One region of the Yersinia intermedia genome, then DNA from elsewhere that is predicted to be linked to it. Evidence: predicted binding sites of a transcription regulator. Region 1 holds the regulator's gene; the other holds the start of a gene.

Region 1 (10,985 bases):
TTGATGTCGCCCCTGTTAATTATCAAGTCCGCCGCCACGACCAGATCTTTACTGCCCTTAATGCCGTGAGTAATGCAGGTATAACCCAGCGACAAGAAGCCGCTCAATTGATGCGTGAATACATAAAAGAAGAAGGTGTCATTCAGTTCTTATTAAAGTCATTCCAAAACGGCGAATGGCGGTTTAATGTGCCCGCACTATGGGATCAATACGAAAATATTGTTGGTTGGCAACCTATTCCACCGTGGCCGCATCCGATCTTGTTTATTCGTGGTGAATTGTCGCCGTATATTCAAGATAGCCACCGTGATGAAATTGCCCGTCAATTCCCACAAGCCCGCGCCTATGTAGTCGCAGGGACAGGCCATTGGGTTCATGCGGAAAAACCAGATTCTGTCTTGCGGGCGATCCACCGCTTTATTGATGCAAACAGCACTGATGAAAAAGAGACTGAGTAAAAAAAGTACAGCTCACGATGGGGATTGATTAAAAATCATCCCCTGGGGAAAAAAAATGTATTTCCTGTGGAAAAATTGTGCAAAAAAGAACGAATTAGCACAATCTAATCACAGTAAAGCATTGTCGTTGCTCAGTTGGCTGGGGTATTATGGCGCGCTCTAATTTTGCTGCGGGCTTCGGTCGCTGTTCACGGATCGTAACCGGTGCAAATGCAAATTCAGGCTGCTGGTATATAGGTTATTCAATGCGCTCAAGCTATGTTCTCAACCTGAAACATGTAAACCGAATCGTCAGACAAGGCTCCGTTACGCTTTCTGATGTAAATCCCTTGTAGTACCGCTACCTATGGCAAAAGAACAAACGGACCGCACAACGCTGGATCTGTTCGCAGATGAACGCCGCCCTGGGCGTCCGAAAACAAATCCATTATCCCGTGATGAGCAGCTTAGGATTAATAAGCGAAATCAACTACGGCGCGACAAAGTGCGTGGCTTACGACGCGTGGAACTGAAGATTAATGCCGATGCCGTCGATGCTCTCAACAGCCTTGCTGAGCAACGTAACATCAGCCGCAGTGAACTGATTGAACAAATGTTGTTGGCTCAATTAGCTCACTCACAAGACGGGTTTTAACCCTATCGGTTACCACGACGGCGTGGCGTAATCACTTACGCCACGCCGTTTTTACTTTATCCCCGTCGTACTTGAAGCCACACGGCTGTTAGCTATTTTTAGAATGTTTCCCAGTTTGCGTTACTGTCCGCTTTGGCGGTGGCAGGTGCTGTGGTTCGCTGATTTGCCCGCATTTTCACCACCGGTTTTGCTCGTTCGTCATCTGCCTTTAATTTAAACACGGCCACCGCTTGGTTTAATTGAGTAGCCTGTTCTTCTAGCGAGGCTGCCGCACGGGAGGCTTGCTGTACCAACGCAGCATTTTGCTGTGTCACGCTATCCATTTCTGCCACCGCCTGCCCGACCTGGCTAATACCTTTACTCTGTTCATCGGACGCAGAGGCTATCTCACCCATTAAATCCGTTACATTAGTGATAGAACGAACAATCTCATCCATAGTAATACCGGCACTTTCTACTAATGCCGAGCCACTACTGACACGACTGACCGACTCATTAATCAAACCATCAATCTCTTTCGCCGCCTGTGCACTGCGTTGTGCAAGATTACGCACCTCACTGGCGACCACGGCAAAGCCACGACCTTGCTCACCGGCACGGGCAGCTTCAACGGCCGCGTTAAGGGCCAAAATGTTAGTCTGAAAAGCGATGCTGTTAATTACCGTAGTAATATCAGCTATTTTCCGCGAACTGGCTGAAATCTCATTCATGGTGTTAACCACATCTGCTACCAATACTCCGCCCTTTTTCGCGGTGGCAGAGGCATTGGCCGCCAGTTGACTGGCATGATGTGCATTATCAGCATTGTGTTTTACCGTTGCGGTTAACTGCTCCATGCTAGCCGCCGTTTCTTCAAGCGCCGCAGCCTGCTGTTCAGTACGAGATGACAAATCTGTATTACCGGCTGAAATCTCGGCTGCACCATGATAGATCCCATCGGTGCTACTACGAATTGCCTGAACAGTATTCACTAAACTGGTTTGTACATCGCGCAACAGCGGAAATAATCGCCCAACACAGTTGCGACCAAAATCGGTAATAGGATGACCAAGTTGGCCAGAAGCAATCACTAGAAAATGCTTACGAATATCGTCCAATGGGCGCACCAGATTGGCAACCAGGTAACGATCCGTTGCCAGCAAAATCAATAGACCGATGACCAACGCAGAGATCAGTGTAATGCTGCTCACTTTGGTCAAATGAGAGAATTGATCTTTAGCCACCCCAATGGCTTTTGATGCCGCCTGATTAAACTTTTCAGCGACTGAACCATACTGGCGACTCAATGCGGGTACCGTTTTCTTGGCTAAATCCTGATAAGCGGCGCTGTTATTGTCCATTGCAGCCTGATACAGCGGCGTAACGCCTTGTTCAATTAATCCACTCCATCCATCAATCACGCCGCTGACTAAAGCGGGATCTAGCTGTGCATGATCGATAGCTTTAAATTCTGCCAGCTTTTGCTTGAGGTTCTCCAATGCAACATCGGATGATTTCAACTCTTTATCAGCATCCGCAATGTTACCGTTCTGGCGGTAATCTACTGACCGAGAAAGGCGCGTCACCATACGGAAATATTGATCCGTCCCCTGATTAACCAGATTCATGTTTTCAACCAACACACTATTTGCGTTGGAGGATTGTGTCAGTTGATTGAGTGACAACAATGTATAGGCTGATACGCCCCCCCAGAGCAGGCAAAATGCGCCAAGTACCCAAAGCAATGCCACCCTGATAGTAATATTTTTTAAAAACTGCATGTTCGTTCCCCTTATATATCGGATAGTTACCGTTAGAAACTTAGGTGTTATTTGATGACCGAAAAGCAATAAAGGACGTTCATACAGCTAACGACAACTCCTTTGCCACCAGACTTGCATCTGACGGTTTTCCCCCTGGCACCGCAAGTTGCAACCATTCAGTTACACAATGGTTATCGGCAATGGCGTTCTAAGGTTGAGCGACTGGCAAAAATTAAATATCGCATAAACTTGATAAAAGTCTGACGGCGTTCTCTGGCATTATGTCGCCCTATACATGTGTTATAATACTTGGCGAAGCGCTCAGTAATTTGCATAACTATTTGAATTCAAAAGGTATTAAGCTATATGGCAACTGTAGGCATTTTCTTTGGCAGCGATACTGGCAATACTGAAAACATTGCCAAGATGATCCAAAAGCAACTGGGCAAAGATGTTGCTGAGGTTCACGACATTGCCAAAAGCAGTAAAGAAGATTTAGAAGGCTTCGATATTCTGCTGATCGGGATCCCAACCTGGTATTACGGCGAAGCGCAATGTGATTGGGATGATTTCTTCCCAACACTGGAAGAGATCGATTTCAACGGCAAGCTAGTGGCACTGTTCGGTTGTGGTGATCAGGAAGACTACGCTGAGTATTTCTGTGATGCGATGGGTACCGTGCGCGATATTATTGAGCCACGTGGTGCGGCAATCGTAGGTCACTGGCCAACGGCTGGCTACCACTTCGAAGCGTCCAAAGGCCTGGCCGATGACGAGCACTTTATTGGTCTGGCAATTGATGAAGACCGTCAGCCAGAACTGACTAATGAACGTGTCGAGGCATGGGTAAAACAGATCACTGAAGAACTGAGCCTATCTGAGATTGTGGGTTGATCGAACAATGTGGGTTGATCTGACAATCGTCAGTTAAGCTAACGAGTCGGAAACGCGATGGTCGTGTGCAACACTGCCGGGCGTTTCCGCTGCCTTTTATCCTTTTGACCTGCACTCTTTATTATAACGTTGCTTTCTCTCTCTCAGTAACCCACTCAATGTGAACAACCCGTTTGGCTATCCGATTGTGCTTTGTTAAGCGGCCCACAGATCCACACCGTCATTCGCGCAAAATGAAAATAAAATGCTACAAATTTGTAACTTTATCCCTCGGCACTGTACACTTAAATGATGTGTTATCCCCATTCATCAATACACTGCATGATTAATCTTACAAAGTGTGCAATTATATCTTTGTTAACAACCACGGTTTTCATTTGGGGCTAGCAGTTCTATAATGAGACGCAATTGTAATTATTGCGCCACGGATGTCATAGGCTGAACAGCCTTAATTTGAATCGATAGTAACAGGACTGAATCCGCATGACTGACAACAACAAAGCCTTAAAAAATGCAGGTCTTAAAGTAACGCTGCCCCGGCTTAAAATTCTGGAAGTGTTGCAAGACCCGTCGTGCCATCACGTCAGCGCGGAAGATCTTTATAAAAAGCTGATCGATATCGGTGAAGAGATCGGTTTAGCCACGGTTTACCGCGTACTGAACCAGTTTGACGATGCCGGTATTGTTACCCGCCACAATTTCGAAGGGGGTAAATCAGTCTTTGAGCTGACGCAGCAACATCATCATGATCACTTGATCTGCCTGGATTGCGGCAAAGTGATTGAGTTTAGCAATGAATCCATTGAATCGCTTCAACGTGAAATTGCTAAGCAGCATGGTATCAAACTGACCAATCACAGCCTGTATCTGTACGGCCACTGTGAGACCGGCGATTGCCGTGAAAACGAGTCGGCACACGATAAAAGATAATGTCGCGTTATCGCATTGATGTGATAAAGATTTTAAGCACTGAATACATTACGCTTATGTTTAATCCAGATTGATAAGTTCCACTGTCTGGCTAACATAAGCTATCAGCAAGATGGCCACCTTTCCCATTTTATACCCGAGTATCTCTCGGTTGGGAGTCAGGTGGTCGTTCTTATTTGTGCCCTTCGTACTTAACGCCGCTAGAGTGTTCGAACTCTCTGGGTGCCTTCACCTGCTGCCATCCGCAACGCCAATGACTTGGGCGTCTACCCCGTTATTAAAATCTGTATCCCTTTTGTAGTGACAAATTTACTGTTTATCCTCTCCCCCTCATTTAACGAGCCGTATCAATTTTTCAGCAAAAAAACCCCGGACTAGCCGGGGAAAGAACCATCAACTCAACTTCACTTAAATTTGTTTAGCTAAAAATCAAGCAAACAGGAGATAACATTAGACACAGCTCAATAGTACCAATGGTCAGACTTTAACCGGCTCAGCACGACTACTACGTTTACCATCTGGGCTGGTGGAGCGAATCATCACCTCACCACTCACGGTAGGTTGTACCTTGGCATCATACTTTTGCCACTGCTTACCGCCATCCGTTGAATACTCGATAATCAGGCCCGGCAGTGAGATATTGGCTTCCAACTGCCCTGCCACAACCCGAGCACCTGGGACTGGTAAGCGATATGACACACCGGCTTTATCCAGCTTCGCCAGCTCACGCTGCCCCATGATATTGGCAAAGCGCTGCCAATCGGTGTCCAACGCCTTGGTGTCAACCATATGCGTCTCACCACCTTTGTATTCGCGGCCCGCTTTGTAATCTTGCTCCCACGAAGCGCGGTGCCAGGCACGCTCGGCCAATGGCAACACGCGAGGGAAGATCATGTATTCCATCTGCTCATCAGTACGGACGGTTTCATTCCATGACTGACCTGAGATGCCATGTACACCCGGCCAAGGTTTATCACTTTTGGCGCTGAAGTGATTGCCATCGCGGTCCACCGAGGTCTCGGCATTCTGTGGCATGTTGTCTGGCGCGAAACTGAATACTTTTGCTTCGTCATTAAAGCGGGTTGCCCAGTAGTAACCGCGTTCATTCGGGTTAACTTCATATGGCATATCGAAGTAGACATAATCGGGATTCGATGCGACCACTTCATAGCCTTTATTAGCCCAATCATTAATTGAGTCGGCCCCACCCCAGAAGAGAGTATCCCAGAAGTTGACTCCAACACGTTTAGTCGCAAAAGCTTTGGCGTCTTTGGCATCTTTCAGCCCATCCTGCCACGCCTGCATCTTCTCGATGCCGTGCGCATTAACCAGCTTGCTGACTTCAATGGCAAAATAGCTGGAAAGATGTTCAACATCCTGCACCTTGCCTTGTTTGACCATATCCTGACAAACCTGTGATTTGGCCCAAGGTTTATCTTCAACACTCTTATCAATAATGCCCTTGCCCGCTTCAATCGGGCCGTTTTTGTCCTGATAACCCGCGCCCAAACGAATGTTTTTCGCCTCATCACCACCAAAGTGCCAGGTAGTCAGCGGCATACCGGCCTCTTTATGCATCTGCGCCATTTCGCCAATCACTTTATCGACAAAACGCTTAGAGGAATCGAGGCATGGGTTAAGATAGCTTTTACGCTCATAGAACTGAACTGACGTGGTGTTGGAATCATCAGTCGGGTCAAGTAGACGGAATTCGTTAGCTTCTTTTTCTTTGCCCTGTTTCATCAGATTGTTGTAACGGGCTTCCATCGACACTACGGCTGCACGGGCGTGTGCTGGCATGTCGATTTCAGGGATCACATCAATCTGGCGTGCTTTGGCATATTTCAGAATCTCAATATAATCATCACGAGTGAAATGGCCGCTACCCATATTATTGCTGTCTGGGCCAGAGCCTAATTGCGGCAACAAACAGGTATTTTCCGTCAAATCGTGACAACGTTTGCTGCCAACATCAGTCAATTCCGGCAAGCCCGGGATTTCAATACGCCAGCCTTCATCATCACTCAGATGGAAGTGGAATTTGTTGAGCTTATAAGCTGACATCTGATCGAGTAAGCGCAGCACCGCATCTTTGGTTTTGAAGTTACGGCCAACATCGAGGAAGACACCACGGTATTCGAAACGTGGCGCATCTTTCGCCTCAAGAGTGGCAATAGTCTTAGTGCCGTCAGTCGGAACCAATGACAGGATAGATTGCAGGCCATAGAACACGCCTGTCGGATCAAAACCAATAACCTGCGCCCCTTTCTCGCCAATTTTCAACTCGTAAGCACCGGAAACCGCTAAGTCCCCCTTAAAAGCAGCCGGTTGAATCACGGTTTTTATCGGGAAACCAGCTGAATTGGCCTTCAGACCCAGTAATTCAAAGCGTTGCCGGGCCGCCTCTGCGGCCGGTTTTGGCAATACACTCAGATCCAGCGCAACACCTTTACTCAGGTCCACATCCTGCTTGTGAACCTTAATCTCCATTGGCGTGGGAATTATCTGCCCACGCAAACTAGCGGCAGATAACGTCTTAACCGCTTCATTTTTCACAAAACGTGATTCCGGTGTCATCAACACGTTATGGTCATCTTTGGTGCGTTTCCACTGATCGCCAGTAAACTGTGTCAGATATTCATTGATATCTTCGGTATCAGTATTTTTCAGTACTTTTGGTTTTGCATCGCCAGCAGTGGCATACCAGCGCGGCATAAAATCAGTGGCAAACAACTGCCAGTATTCACCCGTAATGGGGATTTCAACCACCTGATTGGCGGGGAATCCGGTGAATTTGGCGGTAGGTTCAATTTTATGTAGATCACCCGTCAGGTGAGTAATTTTAAACTGGCTGTTATCAACTGCTAGAATCTGGCGGATGCTATGGAAATAAATGGCCCAGTCCTGACCGACTATCTTATCCCCGGTGTTAGTCAGAGTAATCATGACTTTATTACAGGATGCCCAGTCAGCACCCAGTTTGGCACAATCAACACCATTGTCAGCAGCACGGTTATCCAACAATTTATAATTAACTTTCAATGTGCTGAGTTGATCTACAAGTTGTTGATTGTTGGTATCAGCATTGGCATATCCCATCAAGCCAAAGGTTGCGGTTATCGCCGCTAAAGTATTTAATTTGAATTTATTCATCACTAACCTCATCCGTAATTAATAACTGCTGCCAGAACGGTTATTGACAGTATTGCTGCTAGCAGCGTTATTGTTAGCTCAATTACCGTTATCCTAATAATTTTTATCTGGGATGTTATTTATCTGGCTTATTATTACTGCGTATTTCTTGCCACAGCTTTCCGCATTGTGCGTCATAGGCTTGACCATTACCGGTATGTGCCGCGTCAATACAACGCTGATAATCCAATACTCGAACGGTCTCTTTCTCCGTAAAAGCTTGATGTGCTTTCTCTTGTTTCAGCACATTCAACACTGCCTTGCAGGGTATCAATCTTTCTGGCGAACCTTCGCTGGCATTGATGCACGCGCTGTAGGCTTGCTTGAGTTTGCTATCTTCCGGTTGAACCGGGGTTTGTGGTGCACAGGCACTTAGTCCCAATACAGTGGCAATGATAAAAAGTGTTTTCTTCATGGCGGATGCTCCAGTATTTCCCCGGTATAGTTACCGGGGATGGCAATCAGAAAGTGGTTAACATCAGAAGATGGTAAATGGTGCAATCACGATGAATTTAACGTCTTTTTCATCCTGGAATACGTTGCCGAAACCGCCGCCAAAGCTTGGAATATTGGTGTGGTTGTCATACATGGTGTAATGCAGTTTGAAGAGCGTGCCTTTCGCCCGGCCTTCTTGCAGGGTGTAGAGAACGTCAAAGTTCCATGCTGATTCTTTCAGGCGCGTATTCTGGTCATAAATTGGGTTAGTACTTGGTTTTGCATCCCAGCCATATGCATAGGAGGTTCCCACTGACCAGCCCGCCAGATTCCAGTTTTTCAGGTCATACATTACGCCACCAAACAGCGCTTTTTCGCCGTTGGCGTTGAAGTCAGAGCGGGAATCCCACCAAACATCCAAACGGCCATTAGAGCTCGCGTAGCCTGGCGTCATACGTTGCAGGAAGTAACCTTGGTTACCGTCAGCTTTGGCCCAAGTACCTTCAAGGCGCAAGTCAAATGGCCCGGTGGTGTAGCCCAATGTCAGCGCTTGTAACCAGGCTAATCCGTCATAGACGTCGTTCACATTGCTGGCACCGCCATCAACTTTATCTTTTGCGCCGTAGAACTGATAAGAAGTACGAAGATCATTGCCCTCCACCGGGAAGGCGTAAGAAGCCTTGGCAAAATACTGATCCATGTAATCTTTCGCCTGGCCGAATGCCGCTTCCATCACCAGTTTGTTTTTGAAGTCGTATTTAGCACCGATTGAATGCAGGTAACTTACGCCAGTCTTGCCATCAGCCTGACGGAAGTTGTACATATTTTGATACCAAGGTGCTTTATATTCATCGGTCCACATGTAAGACATGGACAAGGCACCGGCCGTATCAAAATCGAATTTTGCACCACCTTCAGCCCCCCGATAAGTGCCTGGCATAAAGCTCCAGTGTGGGGCAAGCAGTGTCTGACCTGTTGGCTGGATATAACCACCACGCGCCCAGAAATCGCCTAACTTAAATTTGGCCGCCGCTTTATAAACACTGACGCCACTCTTATCACCGGTCCATTTCTCATCCCAACGGGTTTTAGCATCACTGAAACCAATTTCGTTAGGAGCCGCCGGGCCACTGTTGGTCATTTCAACTGCGCCGAAAGCTGCCAGATCAATACCAAACATGTCAGCCGCATAACCGGAAGAGAAATCCAGATTGGCATTAAAAGTCGAGTGATGCAGGTTGGCGACATACTTGCCGTACTCCGCACTCCCTGGCGTTAAATCTTTACGGTCACGCTGACGCTGCCAATAATAAATCCCACCGGTCAGTGACGAATCATCAATAAAACCTTCAGCCTTGGCCTCAGGGGCTACTATGAACCCCGTTCCTAACAATGCACCCGCGACTGCGAGCGCCAGCGTTTTACGTTTAGCACCGTGCGTAACCATATGAAAAAATTCCTCTTTGACATCACATTTAAAGTGCGTTGCCTGTGTCCACCACAGCTCACAGGTTTAGCCTCAAAAAAAACCCTAGTGGGTAAAATTTTTGCTGGGGAGAAATAGCCACCAGCTGTTACTGCTAAAAACTTCTCTTGCAAAAAACAACCGCTCTGTAGATTGCTGCTGCCACACAGACTATTTTTCGCGACGCGAATTATCAATTAAAAAAAAAGCTAATTATTCAAAGTATGACAACGTGCACATAACTGTGAAAAAATATTACACAGCTCACAAAAGCTTTAAAAACAATGAATAACATCGTATTTTTAATCAAAAATCGTCTCTCGTTGACATATTGAATGGTTTCAGCAAATACGAGATTTATCCTAAATAAATAGGGTTAATTACTGGGTTATTTCGCAAAGCGAATATTTAAGAAAGACTTACAGACAGCCACGTTATCGCCAAAAAAGGAAGCAATATGTCGACATTGACCCGTGGATAAAATGTAGAAGGAGCAAAGAGGAGAGAATTAATGATTGTTTAGTAAAATAAACAAACGCGGTTTTATATCCAAAGAATTTGGCATTGCATCCCGATAGCCAGACCCATCCTGATAAGCTTACGCGGTCATGTGATTTTGGTGCATACCCTTCGATAGGAGCAAATTTGAAGGCGTTAAGGGCATAAAAAAGCGTGGACTAAGCCACGCTATATACTGTTTGGTGTGAGCGCTACAACTTAGTTGGACGCTTTCGCCGCCCAGGTATCACGCAGACCTACCGTGCGGTTAAATACTAAGGCATCAGGACGTGAATAGCGGCTATCGGCACAGAAATAACCTTCACGTTCAAATTGATAGGTTTTCTCTGGAACCGCAGCAGCCAAACCTGGCTCAACAAAACCCTGACGGATAATCAACGACTCAGGATTGATGGTAGACAAGAAGTCTTCCGCCGCAGCCGGGTTTGGTACGCTAAACAAACGGTCATACAGACGAATTTCTGCTGGCAATGCGTGTTTAACAGAAACCCAATGAATAACCCCTTTAACTTTACGACCATCAGCCGGGTCTTTGTTTAAAGTTTCTGCGTCATAACTACAATAAAGTGTAGTCACATTGCCTTCAGCGTCCTTTTCGACACGTTCAGCTTTGATAACATAGGCATTACGCAAACGTACTTCTTTGCCTAGCACCAAACGCTTGTACTGTTTATTGGCTTCTTCACGAAAATCAGCGCGATCGATGTAAAGCTCAC
Region 2 (10,985 bases), 620 kb from region 1:
AATCACAGTGCGGGTGCCTATGATGATCCGCGGTTCACATTGGTTATTGATGATGGTGTTAACTTCGTTAACCAGACCACTGAAAAATTCGATGTTATCATCTCCGACTGTACCGACCCCATCGGCCCAGGGGAAAGCCTGTTTACCTCCGCTTTCTACGAGGGATGCGCCCGTAGCCTGAACCAAGGCGGCATTTTTGTGGCACAAAACGGTGTCTGCTTCCTACAACAGGATGAAGCCGTGGATAGCCACAATAAGCTTAGTCACTATTTCAGCGATGTTAGTTTTTATCAGGCAGCAATTCCGACATATTACGGCGGTATCATGACCTTCGCTTGGGCAACTCAGAACCCATCGCTGCGTCTGTTAGATCTGCCCACCCTGCAACAGCGTTTTGCCAATGCGGGCCTGACCTGCCGCTACTATAACCCAGCTATTCATGTCGGCAGCTTTGCCTTGCCACAGTATCTGCTGGATGCCTTAACGGCCAAACGTTGATAATCCGTAAGGAGGTGAACTAAATTGTCCAAGCTTAAACTACACGGCTTCAACAACCTGACCAAGAGCCTGAGTTTTTGTATTTACGATATTTGTTATGCCAAGACCGCAGACGACCGCGATGGCTATATCGCCTACATTGACGAACAGTACAATGCCAACCGCCTGACCGAGATCTTGAGCGAAACCTGCTCGATCATTGGCGCGAATATATTGAATATCGCACGTCAGGATTACGACCCTCAGGGAGCCAGTGTCACCATTCTGGTTAGCGAAGAGCCGGTCGATCCGTGCGATGTTGATACCTCTGAGCACCCCGGCCCGCTACCAAATGCAGTAGTGGCCCATCTGGACAAGAGCCATATCTGTGTCCATACCTATCCAGAAAGCCACCCTGAAGGGGGGTTATGCACTTTCCGCGCAGATATCGAAGTCTCAACCTGTGGCGTAATTTCACCGCTTAAAGCCCTGAATTACCTTATCCACCAGTTAGAGTCCGACATTGTTACGATGGATTATCGTGTGCGGGGTTTTACCCGTGATATCAATGGGGTTAAGCATTTTATCGATCATAAAATCAACTCGATTCAGAACTTTATGTCAGACGATATGAAATCGTTGTATTACATGATGGATGTGAATGTTTATCAAGAAAACATCTTTCATACCAAAATGATGTTGAAAGACTTCGATTTGAAGCATTACCTGTTTAACGCCAAGCCAGAAGAGCTGAACGCAGAAGAACGAGAACGTATTACTCGCCTGTTATACAAAGAAATGCAGGAAATTTACTACGGGCGTAATTTGCCAGAAATGTGATAGATTGCTGATAATCATTTGTATTTATAGGTTATTAATCAATAATAAGTCACAAAGAAACTGATTAACCGGGCATGGTTCTTTTTGCCCGGTTATTCCCTCCACTGCAAGGAATGGCCCCTCGAATGAACCGCCTCCCCACCCTGTATGGCATCATTGCAATCCTGCTTTGGAGCATGAGTGTCGCTTTAACACGCGGCCTATCTGAAACATTGGGTCCGTTTGGCGCGGGGGCGGCAATTTATAGCGTGAGCGGGGTATTGGTGTGGTTGGTGGCGGGTAAACCTACGCTGCGTGGGCAGCATCCAGCTTATCTGTACGGTTGTGGTTTGCTATTTGTGGTGTATATGGTGGCGTTCGCTTTGGCTATTGGTATGGCTAATGACCGTCAGCAGACACTGGAGATTGGCCTGATCAATTACCTGTGGCCAAGTTTAACCCTGCTATTAGCGGTTCCGCTGCTTAAACTGCGCGCCCGTTGGTGGTTATGGCCGGGCGCAGCACTGGCTCTATTCGGTGTAATCTGGGTAGTCAGTGGGGGGGATGGGCTAGATATCGGCGTATTGAGTGCCAATGTCAGCAGTAACCCACTGGCCTACAGCCTGGCACTTATCGCGGCGTTCACCTGGGCGGCTTATTCCAATTTGGTTCGTTTGTACAGTCAGGGGCCAGGGGCGTTGCCGCTGTTTTTACTCGCCTGCGCCCTGTGTTTGTGGGTCATGTTCTTTATGCTGACCCCCGGCAAGTTGCATTTCACCCAGCGCGCCACCTTTGAGCTATTACTGATGGGCGCCAACACTGCGCTGGCCTATCTGTGTTGGGATATTGCCATGAAAAAGGGCAATGCCACATTAGTGGCTGCGTTGTCCTATTTCACACCACTGCTCTCGATATTGATTGCCAGCTTGTGGCTCAATACCCAGCCCTCAGCCGCGTTCTGGCCCGGAGTGGCGATGGTGGTAGTCGGTTCTCTGCTGTGCTGGTCTGCCAGCCGCAATCCCCTTCGGACTTGAAGCCGCAAGTAGGTAGCGACTCCAAGTTTTTTGAGTAAATATTTTATTTAGAAATGATGAAGCTACGATAGCCTTTCAATACCAATAGAAAGTCTTCTAACCCGCACAGGCAGAGGCTTTCTTCATCATAGTAATTCATGCCCTCTTCCATCTCATCACCGTCAAGATCCAGTTGATTGGCACGAACCATCACTTCTTCCCCATCCAGCCACAACGTATATTCATGACCGGTCAACTGCCACTGCCGCTCACTGCCCTTCACTTCCATGGCGGCGGCTTCAATTTGATCCAGTTTCGCCAAATCGCCCTTAATCTCTTCATTGAGCCAATGGCCGATCACTTCATGTCCCATGGAGAATCTGACCAGTACTTGCCCTGTTAGATCACGCAAGAATTCATAGTCCATAGCATGCCCTCCTGATGCTCTTATAATTATTGTAACCGTATTTAGCCCACCCACTTGGCGCAAGCTCGCAAAGCCGGTAAATACCGCTAAGATTTCACTACCAGACGATTTGTTTAAAATAGAAACGGGAGGCCATTGGCCTCCCGTCAGATACGGATTATACATCATACCCAACGTAATTGGTGTTACAGGTAGGCGGTAAGCTAACAACCCTGTAACGCCAAAGACAAAGGGTATCGCTGTTTAGACGGCGGTTTGGAAGATAACACCGTCAGCTTTATCAGTATATTGGCTCAACTGATCGAAGTTCAGGTAGCGATAAGTATCCTCTGCGGTCTTATCAACCTGAGCCATATAAGTTTGATATTCCTCAGGCGTTGGCAAACGCCCCAGCAATGACGCGATCGCCGCCAGTTCTGCCGAAGCCAGATAAACATTCGCACCGGTACCCAAGCGATTCGGGAAGTTACGGGTTGACGTAGAAACAACCGTCGCACCATCCGCAACGCGAGCCTGGTTACCCATACACAGTGAGCAGCCTGGGATCTCAATACGGGCACCACTCTTACCAAAGACGCTGTAGTAGCCCTCTTCGGTCAACTGCGCGGCATCCATTTTGGTCGGCGGTGCAACCCACAAACGTGTTGGCAATTGGCCTTTGTGTTGATCCAGCAACTTACCTGCCGCGCGGAAATGGCCGATGTTGGTCATACAAGAACCGATAAACACTTCATCGATCTTGCTATTCGCCACATCAGACAATAAGCGGGCATCATCTGGATCGTTTGGCGCACACAGAATAGGTTGCGTGATATCAGCCAGATCGATTTCGATCACCGCTGCATATTCCGCATCGGCGTCGCCTTCCAATAGATTTGGATTCGCCAGCCAGCTTTCCATACCATTAACACGGCGCTCCAACGTACGACGGTCACCGTAGCCTTCCGCAATCATCCACTTCAACAAGACGATATTGGATTGCAGGTATTCGATAATCGGCGCTTTATCCAGTTTAATGGTACAACCGGCAGCAGAACGCTCAGCAGAGGCATCAGCCAGTTCGAACGCTTGCTCGACTTTCAGCTCTGGCAAACCTTCAATTTCCAGAATACGGCCAGAGAAGATGTTCTTCTTACCCTGTTTCTCAACCGTCAGTAAGCCTTCCTGGATTGCGTAGTAAGGAATAGCATGCACCAGATCACGCAGAGTGATACCCGGTTGCATTTCACCTTTAAAACGCACCAATACAGATTCAGGCATATCCAGCGGCATTACACCGGTTGCTGCTGCAAAGGCCACCAGACCAGAACCTGCCGGGAAGGAGATCCCAATAGGGAAGCGGGTATGGGAATCACCACCAGTACCCACCGTATCTGGCAACAGCATGCGGTTCAACCACGAGTGGATGATGCCATCACCTGGGCGCAGTGATACACCACCACGGTTCATAATGAAATCAGGCAAAGTATGATGAGTGGTCACATCAACAGGCTTAGGATAAGCGGCAGTATGGCAGAATGACTGCATCACCAAATCGGCAGAGAAGCCCAGACATGCCAAGTCTTTCAGCTCATCACGGGTCATCGGGCCAGTGGTGTCCTGTGAACCGACCGAGGTCATCTTAGGTTCGCAGTATTCACCTGGGCGCACGCCTTCAACGCCACATGCGCGACCAACCATTTTCTGTGCCAGCGAGAAGCCTTTATTGCTTTTGGCAACCGGCTTCGCCACACGGAATACTTCGCTAACTGGCAGACCCAGTGATTCACGAGCTTTGGTGGTCAAGCCACGGCCAACGATCAGTGGAATACGGCCACCAGCGCGTACTTCATCTAGCAATACGTCTGTTTTAAGCTCGAAGGTTGCGAGTATCTCACCGGTATCATGGCGGCGTACTTCGCCCAAATACGGGAAGATATCAATCACGTCGCCCATATTCAGATTGGCAACATCCACTTCAATTGGCAGCGCACCAGCATCTTCCATGGTGTTAAAGAAGATCGGGGCGATTTTGCTGCCTAGCACCACGCCACCGCCGCGTTTGTTTGGCACATGAGGGATGTCATCACCCATAAACCACAACACGGAGTTAGTGGCGGATTTACGGGAAGAGCCAGTGCCGACCACATCGCCGACGTAGGCCAACGGGAAACCGATTTTGTTCAGTTCTTCGATCTGTTTGATCGGGCCTACACTACCCGGTTGATCCGGGTGAATACCTTCACGGGCATTCTTTAGCATCGCCAAGGCATGTAATGGAATATCTGGGCGTGACCAGGCATCTGGTGCCGGAGACAAATCATCGGTGTTGGTCTCACCGGTCACTTTAAATACTGTGACAGTGATCTTATCGGCTAACGCAGGGCGGGAGAGATACCATTCGGCATCAGCCCAGGATTGCATCACCTTCTTGGCGTGTGGATTACCCGCTTTGGCTTTTTCTTCTACATCGTAGAAGTTATCAAACATCAGCAAGGTGTGAGATAACGCTTTGCCCGCAATCGGGGCCAGCTTTTCGTTATCTAACGCATCAATCAGCGGATGAATGTTATAACCACCCTGCATGGTGCCAAGCAGTTCAATCGCTTTTTCAGCGTTAATCAGAGGGGAGCTGGCTTCGCCCTTGGCTATCGCCGCCAGGAAACCGGCTTTAACGTAGGCTGCTTCATCAACACCAGGTGGAACACGGTTGATCAGCAGATCTAACAAGAATTCTTCTTCGCCCGCAGGCGGATTTTTTAATGATTCAACCAGCGCGGCCATTTGTGATGCATCTAATGGTTTGGGGACGATGCCCTCAGCAGCACGCTCAGCTACGTGCTTACGGTATTCTTCTAGCACGACTCTCTCCTCGCTTTTATTGTCATTTATACCCATCATCTTTCAAACCGCAGATGTGTTGGCTGCTCTCGCTCACCCGAATCACTTACTTATGTAAGCTCATCGGGACTCTCTCGTTGGCAGCCTGCCTGCACCTTGAAATCTATTGGGTATATTTCCAGGCTATCAGTAGCCACCAGCCATCATCACTGATGCACCAGGTGTAGGTAAGATGCCCAGTTTCGCTCAGCCAGCATATCAGTATTTGAACTCCGTGTTAATTCGTTCACATAAAAGCAACATTAAATTTTTGCTGAATCGTTGAGCGCAGTGTAATCACCTGAAGTATTGATAGCCGCTCTCAGTTAGCCCCCTACTGCAGGGCAATTCCCGCAAAAAACATCGCTGTAAGATAACCATAGTAAATGAATGGATACCATCTCTCTGTGAGGATCTCGTGCTATCGATATGACTTTTAGGGCGATAAATAACGAAGGGAAAATATTGTGGCGATAAATGAAACAGAAACAGCCGATAATGACTGTTTCTGCTTTGCCAAAAGACGTTATGCTCCTAGTAGGAAGGGCATTTAGAATTGGGTATTCAAGCTAACAAAATATGTCCGGCCCGGTTCATTGTAAGTCGCCGCCCCCGCCCCCGCGATACCGGCTACGTTCTGAGCATTCCCGGCACGGAATTGGCGCTTGTCGAACAGGTTTTCAATCCCGGTGGTGACACTGACATTTTTTGTCACTGTATAGCTAGCACTGAGACCAAAGATGGCATAAGGGCTGACTTCATTACGTGCCGTACCTGTGACCGGCAGACCTTGATAGTCATATTTTTTCGGCTTCTGACGCCCATACCAGGTCACGGTGGATAGCAGTGACAAATCATCAGTTGCCTGCCAGTTCAGTGAACTATTTAAGGTAAACTCCGGCGTAATCGATAAGTAATCGCCGGTGCTTTTGTTCTTCGACTCCAGCATGTAGGTCAGATTACTGCGCCATTCTACCGTCTCGGTGAATGGTACGGTCAGGTTACCTTCCAGCCCTTCCACCAATGCTTTCGGCACGTTACTCCATTTGAAGATATCGGAATTAGCATAAGCACCGGTACCACCACTGGCAGTCCCAAGGGAGACCAAACCCGGCTCAATCTTATTACGATAATCATTACGGAAGTAAGTGATACCAGCAATAATGCCGTCATCGTGGAACTCGAACCCGATCTCTTTGTTTACGCTGGTTTCAGCAGACAGAGAATCATTGCCCATCAAGTAGCAACTGCCGCCACCGCCATAGCAACCTTGACCACGGCTATACAGCAGATAGTTCGGATTGGTTTGATAGAGGTTTGGCGCTTTATAGGAACGGGCGATACCCATTTTCATGGTGAAGTAATCACCCAGTTCCTGTGACAGGTTCAGGCCCGGACTCCAGTTACTTCCCGCCGTGCTGTGATGATCAAAACGCAGTGCTGGGGTGAGCATAGTGGTATCCGTCAACTCGATATTATCCTCAACAAATACCGAGGCTATCTGCGCCGAGCTACGAGTATTGCGCCCAGTCCCTGTCAAGCCGCTGACACTGCCACCCTCACTCGTTGTTTGGGTATTGGAACTGGGGTCGTTCATTTTCTGGTCATTCCATTCCGCCCCCACGGTCAGCACCTGATTAACACCCAATTCAAATGGAAGGTTAATCTCAGAGTGGGCTAAATAGTTGTCCAACTTGATAGTACTGAAATATTTATTTGAGAATATGCCTTCTGTACCCCCCGCCAGCCCCTCATTAATTCGTGAGTTACGCGTATCCTCATACTGAAAATAGGAGGTTGTACTGACGCCGTTATCCCAAAAACCACGGTGTGTTAGCGAGAAATTATCGCGGTACATAACGTTAGTTTCCGCACCATATAAGCTGCGAACAATGGCATTGCTGTTCGTGTTTTGCGTATCGCCGGCATAAATATTCCCCTGACGGCTATAACCTGCCTCGAACTCCAGAGATTGGCCTTGGGCGAATTCCCAACGCAGTAACCCGTTGATGTCTTTATTTCGTACCCCTTCACGGCCAGCAGGCAGTGTCCCGGCCTGGTTACCGGTACGGGCAGATTCATGGCCTGAGTTAATATTCCAATCATCAGCATCGGTTTTATTATAGCCACCGTATAGGCGGAAGCTGACAGTATCGCTTAACGGCCCCATCAGACTGAAGTCGGTACGGCGGGTCGCCCCTTCCTCACTGTGCTGTGGCATATTCATGTAGGCGTTCCAACTACCGTGTAACTCTTTATCCGGTTGTTTGGTGATGATATTCACCACGCCACCTGCGGCACCGTTGCCATAGCGTGCCGCTGACGGGCCGCGTAAGACTTCGATTTTATCAACCATGTTCGCGGGAACCCAGTTGGTGTCACCACGGGTATCACGTTCACCACGCCAGCCATAACGCACCGCATTACGGCTCGAAACCGGTATGCCATCGATCATAATCAATGTATTTTCTGGCCCCATACCACGAATATCAATTTGGCGATTATTGCCGCGTTGACCACTGGCGGAGTTACCGGAAAGGTTAACGCCAGGCATGGTGCGGATAATTTCGGACAGATCATTCGCGGGTGGCCGTTTGCGGATATCGTCTGCGGTGATGGTTGATGCCCCCAGCGCTTGACGAACTTGCTGCTGAGCGGTCACCACCAGCGTATCACCGGTGGTTGCCGCCCCATCTGCCGCGGTAGGTTCTTGCTGCGATGTGGTGACGGTTGTTTGCGCTGTCGTCTGTGTCGCTGCTGTGGACTCAGTTTGATTTGCCGCTTGAGTTTGTGCCCAGAGCGGAGTCGATATGCAGATACCCATCAATGTCGTCAGAGAACGCCGTTGCCATTTTACTTTCATTACATTTTCCCCTGATGCAAAAAAGCCCACAGCAAATATCCGCACAGTAAAATCTCTGGCAATCTATTCATGGGGCAACAAAAACGAACAAGATTGATAATTATTTTCATTATCAATTCATCGCGCTAATTGTTACATTTGCATGTAGGAAAAAGGTTTGTGCAAACAGCAAATCTGTTTGTCATAACGTCAATGTCAGTGGAGAGTTCATCATGTCGACGGTGAAGAAAAACAAATTGCTCAATGTCTCTCCCTCATCCAAACCGATTTATCGTGAACAAATTGTGCAACAATCGAATCTGGTTGCCAGTGATTATCAACTGAGCAGCGTGAAGTCATTGCCCACTGACCCGGTATTGTTTGGCGATTTTCAAGTATTGCGTCTGAACCCACATCTGATTTTACATACCGCGAATGTCACCAACCTCTGTGATATCAAGACACAAAGCCGGCTTAATCCAGCACTGAAGCTGGCTATTGTGGTTAACGGCAGCGCGCATGTCTCATTCGGCGGTCAACAGTTGCATTTGCAGGAAAAAGGCGATGCTTCGTTGGTTTCGTTAACTGAAAACACCCTGTTTACCCGCCACGGTAAAAACAACCGTCACGAGCGCACGCTAACACTGACTTTTGACCGCGAATGGCTGTATGGCGATTTGCTGCCACAAGCTGGCGCATGGGATACGCTGTATAACTTTACCCAACAGCACCTGGCGATTCATTTATGGCGTCCATCGGTTCACTCGCAAGCCATTGCTCAGAAAATAGCGAGCGCCAAACCCTTTTCAACGCCACTGGAGCGACTGCAATGGGAAACACAATGTATTGGGCTGATCATTGAAGCGTTCAGCTCACTAGAGCAGCAAGCTCAGCAGCAAAATAAAATCTCATTACGCGGGTTGAACCGGGTTCAGCAGGTACGTGACTGGCTGGAAAGTGGCGAGGCTGACCACCTATCGATGAGTGAATTAGCCAGTCTGGTGAATATGAGCCAGAGCACGTTGCAGCGACGTTTTCGTGAAAATTACCACATTACGGTATTTGAATATCTGCGCCATTGTCGTTTAAAGCGGGCCATGCTGGCATTACAAAAAGAAGGGATCAGTATCGATCAAGCCGCCGCCATTGCTGGCTATACCAGCCCGGCCAATTTTGCCACCGCACTGCGGCGTACCTTTCATATTTCACCCAGTCAACTACGGGCGGGGCCAATGTTTGATCGATAAGAAAAACAAGTTCAATAAAAATACCTGGGTGATAGAAACCTTTAAACAAAAAAACGGCCCCTGTTAAGGAGCCGCTTCATTATCTTACTGTATCCGCAAAAATTATTTCTTTTTCGCTTTCGGGTTAGGCAAGTCGGTAATGCTACCTTCGTAGATTTCCGCTGCCAGACCGACAGATTCATGCAAGGTAGGGTGAGCATGGATGGTCAATGCGATATCTTCCGCATCACAACCCATCTCGATCGCCAGACCGATTTCACCTAACAGTTCACCACCGTTAGTCCCGACAATGGCACCACCGATAATACGGTGAGTTTCTTTGTCGAAGATAAGTTTAGTCATACCGTCTGCGCAATCTGAAGCGATAGCACGGCCCGATGCCGCCCACGGGAAGGTGGAGGTCTCAAAGCTGATGCCTTTTTCTTTCGCTTCTTTCTCGGTCAGACCCACCCATGCGACTTCAGGTTCAGTGTATGCAATAGATGGAATGACTTTCGGATCGAAGTAATGTTTCAGGCCGGAGATAACTTCAGCAGCAACATGGCCTTCGTGCACACCTTTATGTGCCAGCATTGGCTGACCCACGATGTCACCGATAGCAAAGATATGCGGCACGTTGGTACGCAGTTGTTTATCAACGTGGATAAAGCCACGTTCATCAACTTCTACGCCAGCCTGACCGGCATCCAGCAATTTGCCGTTAGGTACACGGCCAATAGCTACCAGAACGGCATCATAGCGCTGTGGTTCTGCTGGCGCTTTTTTGCCTTCCATCGTGACATAGATACCATCTTCTTTGGCTTCTACCGCCGTCACTTTGGTTTCCAGCATCAGGTTAAACTGCTTGCTGATGCGCTTGGTGAAGACTTTCACCACGTCTTTATCAGCAGCCGGAATAACCTGGTCAGCCATTTCTACCACATCAATTTTCGAGCCTAGCGCATGGTAAACCGTACCCATTTCCAGACCGATGATGCCCCCGCCCATAACCAGCAGACGTTCAGGAACGGTTTTCAGTGCCAGTGCATCAGTTGAGTCCCAAACTCGTGGGTCTTCATGAGGAATAAATGGCAGTTGGATTGGGCGAGAACCGGCGGCGATAATCGCGTTATCGAAGGTAATCGTAGTTGGGCCATTTTCACCTTCAACCACTAAGGTGTTCGCGCCAGTAAATTTACCAAAACCATTAACCACTTTGACTTTACGGCCTTTAGCCATACCTGCCAAACCACCGGTCAACTGATTGATAACTTTCTCTTTCCAGACACGGACTTTATCAATGTCAGTTTTAGGCTCACCAA

The links. The regulator Fur, encoded in region 1, represses iron uptake genes when iron is present. The targets are predictions, from matches to a motif close to ATAATAATGAGAACNACTATCAA.
Positions count from the first base shown of each region.
Region 2: a site for Fur is predicted at 8,552-8,574, ahead of EL015_RS17600 (TonB-dependent siderophore receptor). Genes of this name have one in related genera too.

Region 1 is NZ_LR134116.1:3,205,145-3,216,129, forward strand. Features, by position in the region: gene ybfF (esterase) at 1-458, shown strand, start outside; gene ybfE (LexA regulated protein) at 805-1,092, shown strand; gene EL015_RS14680 (methyl-accepting chemotaxis protein) at 1,191-2,852, opposite strand; gene fldA (flavodoxin FldA) at 3,201-3,728, shown strand; gene fur (ferric iron uptake transcriptional regulator) at 4,212-4,658, shown strand; gene EL015_RS14695 (family 20 glycosylhydrolase) at 5,136-7,811, opposite strand; gene chiQ (ChiQ/YbfN family lipoprotein) at 7,927-8,265, opposite strand; gene chiP (chitoporin ChiP) at 8,329-9,732, opposite strand; gene glnS (glutamine--tRNA ligase) at 10,468-10,985, opposite strand, start outside.
Region 2 is NZ_LR134116.1:3,825,743-3,836,727, forward strand. Features, by position in the region: gene speE (polyamine aminopropyltransferase) at 1-498, shown strand, start outside; gene speD (adenosylmethionine decarboxylase) at 523-1,317, shown strand; gene yddG (aromatic amino acid DMT transporter YddG) at 1,443-2,330, shown strand; gene yacL (protein YacL) at 2,374-2,736, opposite strand; gene acnB (bifunctional aconitate hydratase 2/2-methylisocitrate dehydratase) at 2,980-5,577, opposite strand; gene EL015_RS17600 (TonB-dependent siderophore receptor) at 6,146-8,458, opposite strand; gene EL015_RS17605 (helix-turn-helix domain-containing protein) at 8,671-9,684, shown strand; gene lpdA (dihydrolipoyl dehydrogenase) at 9,787-10,985, opposite strand, start outside.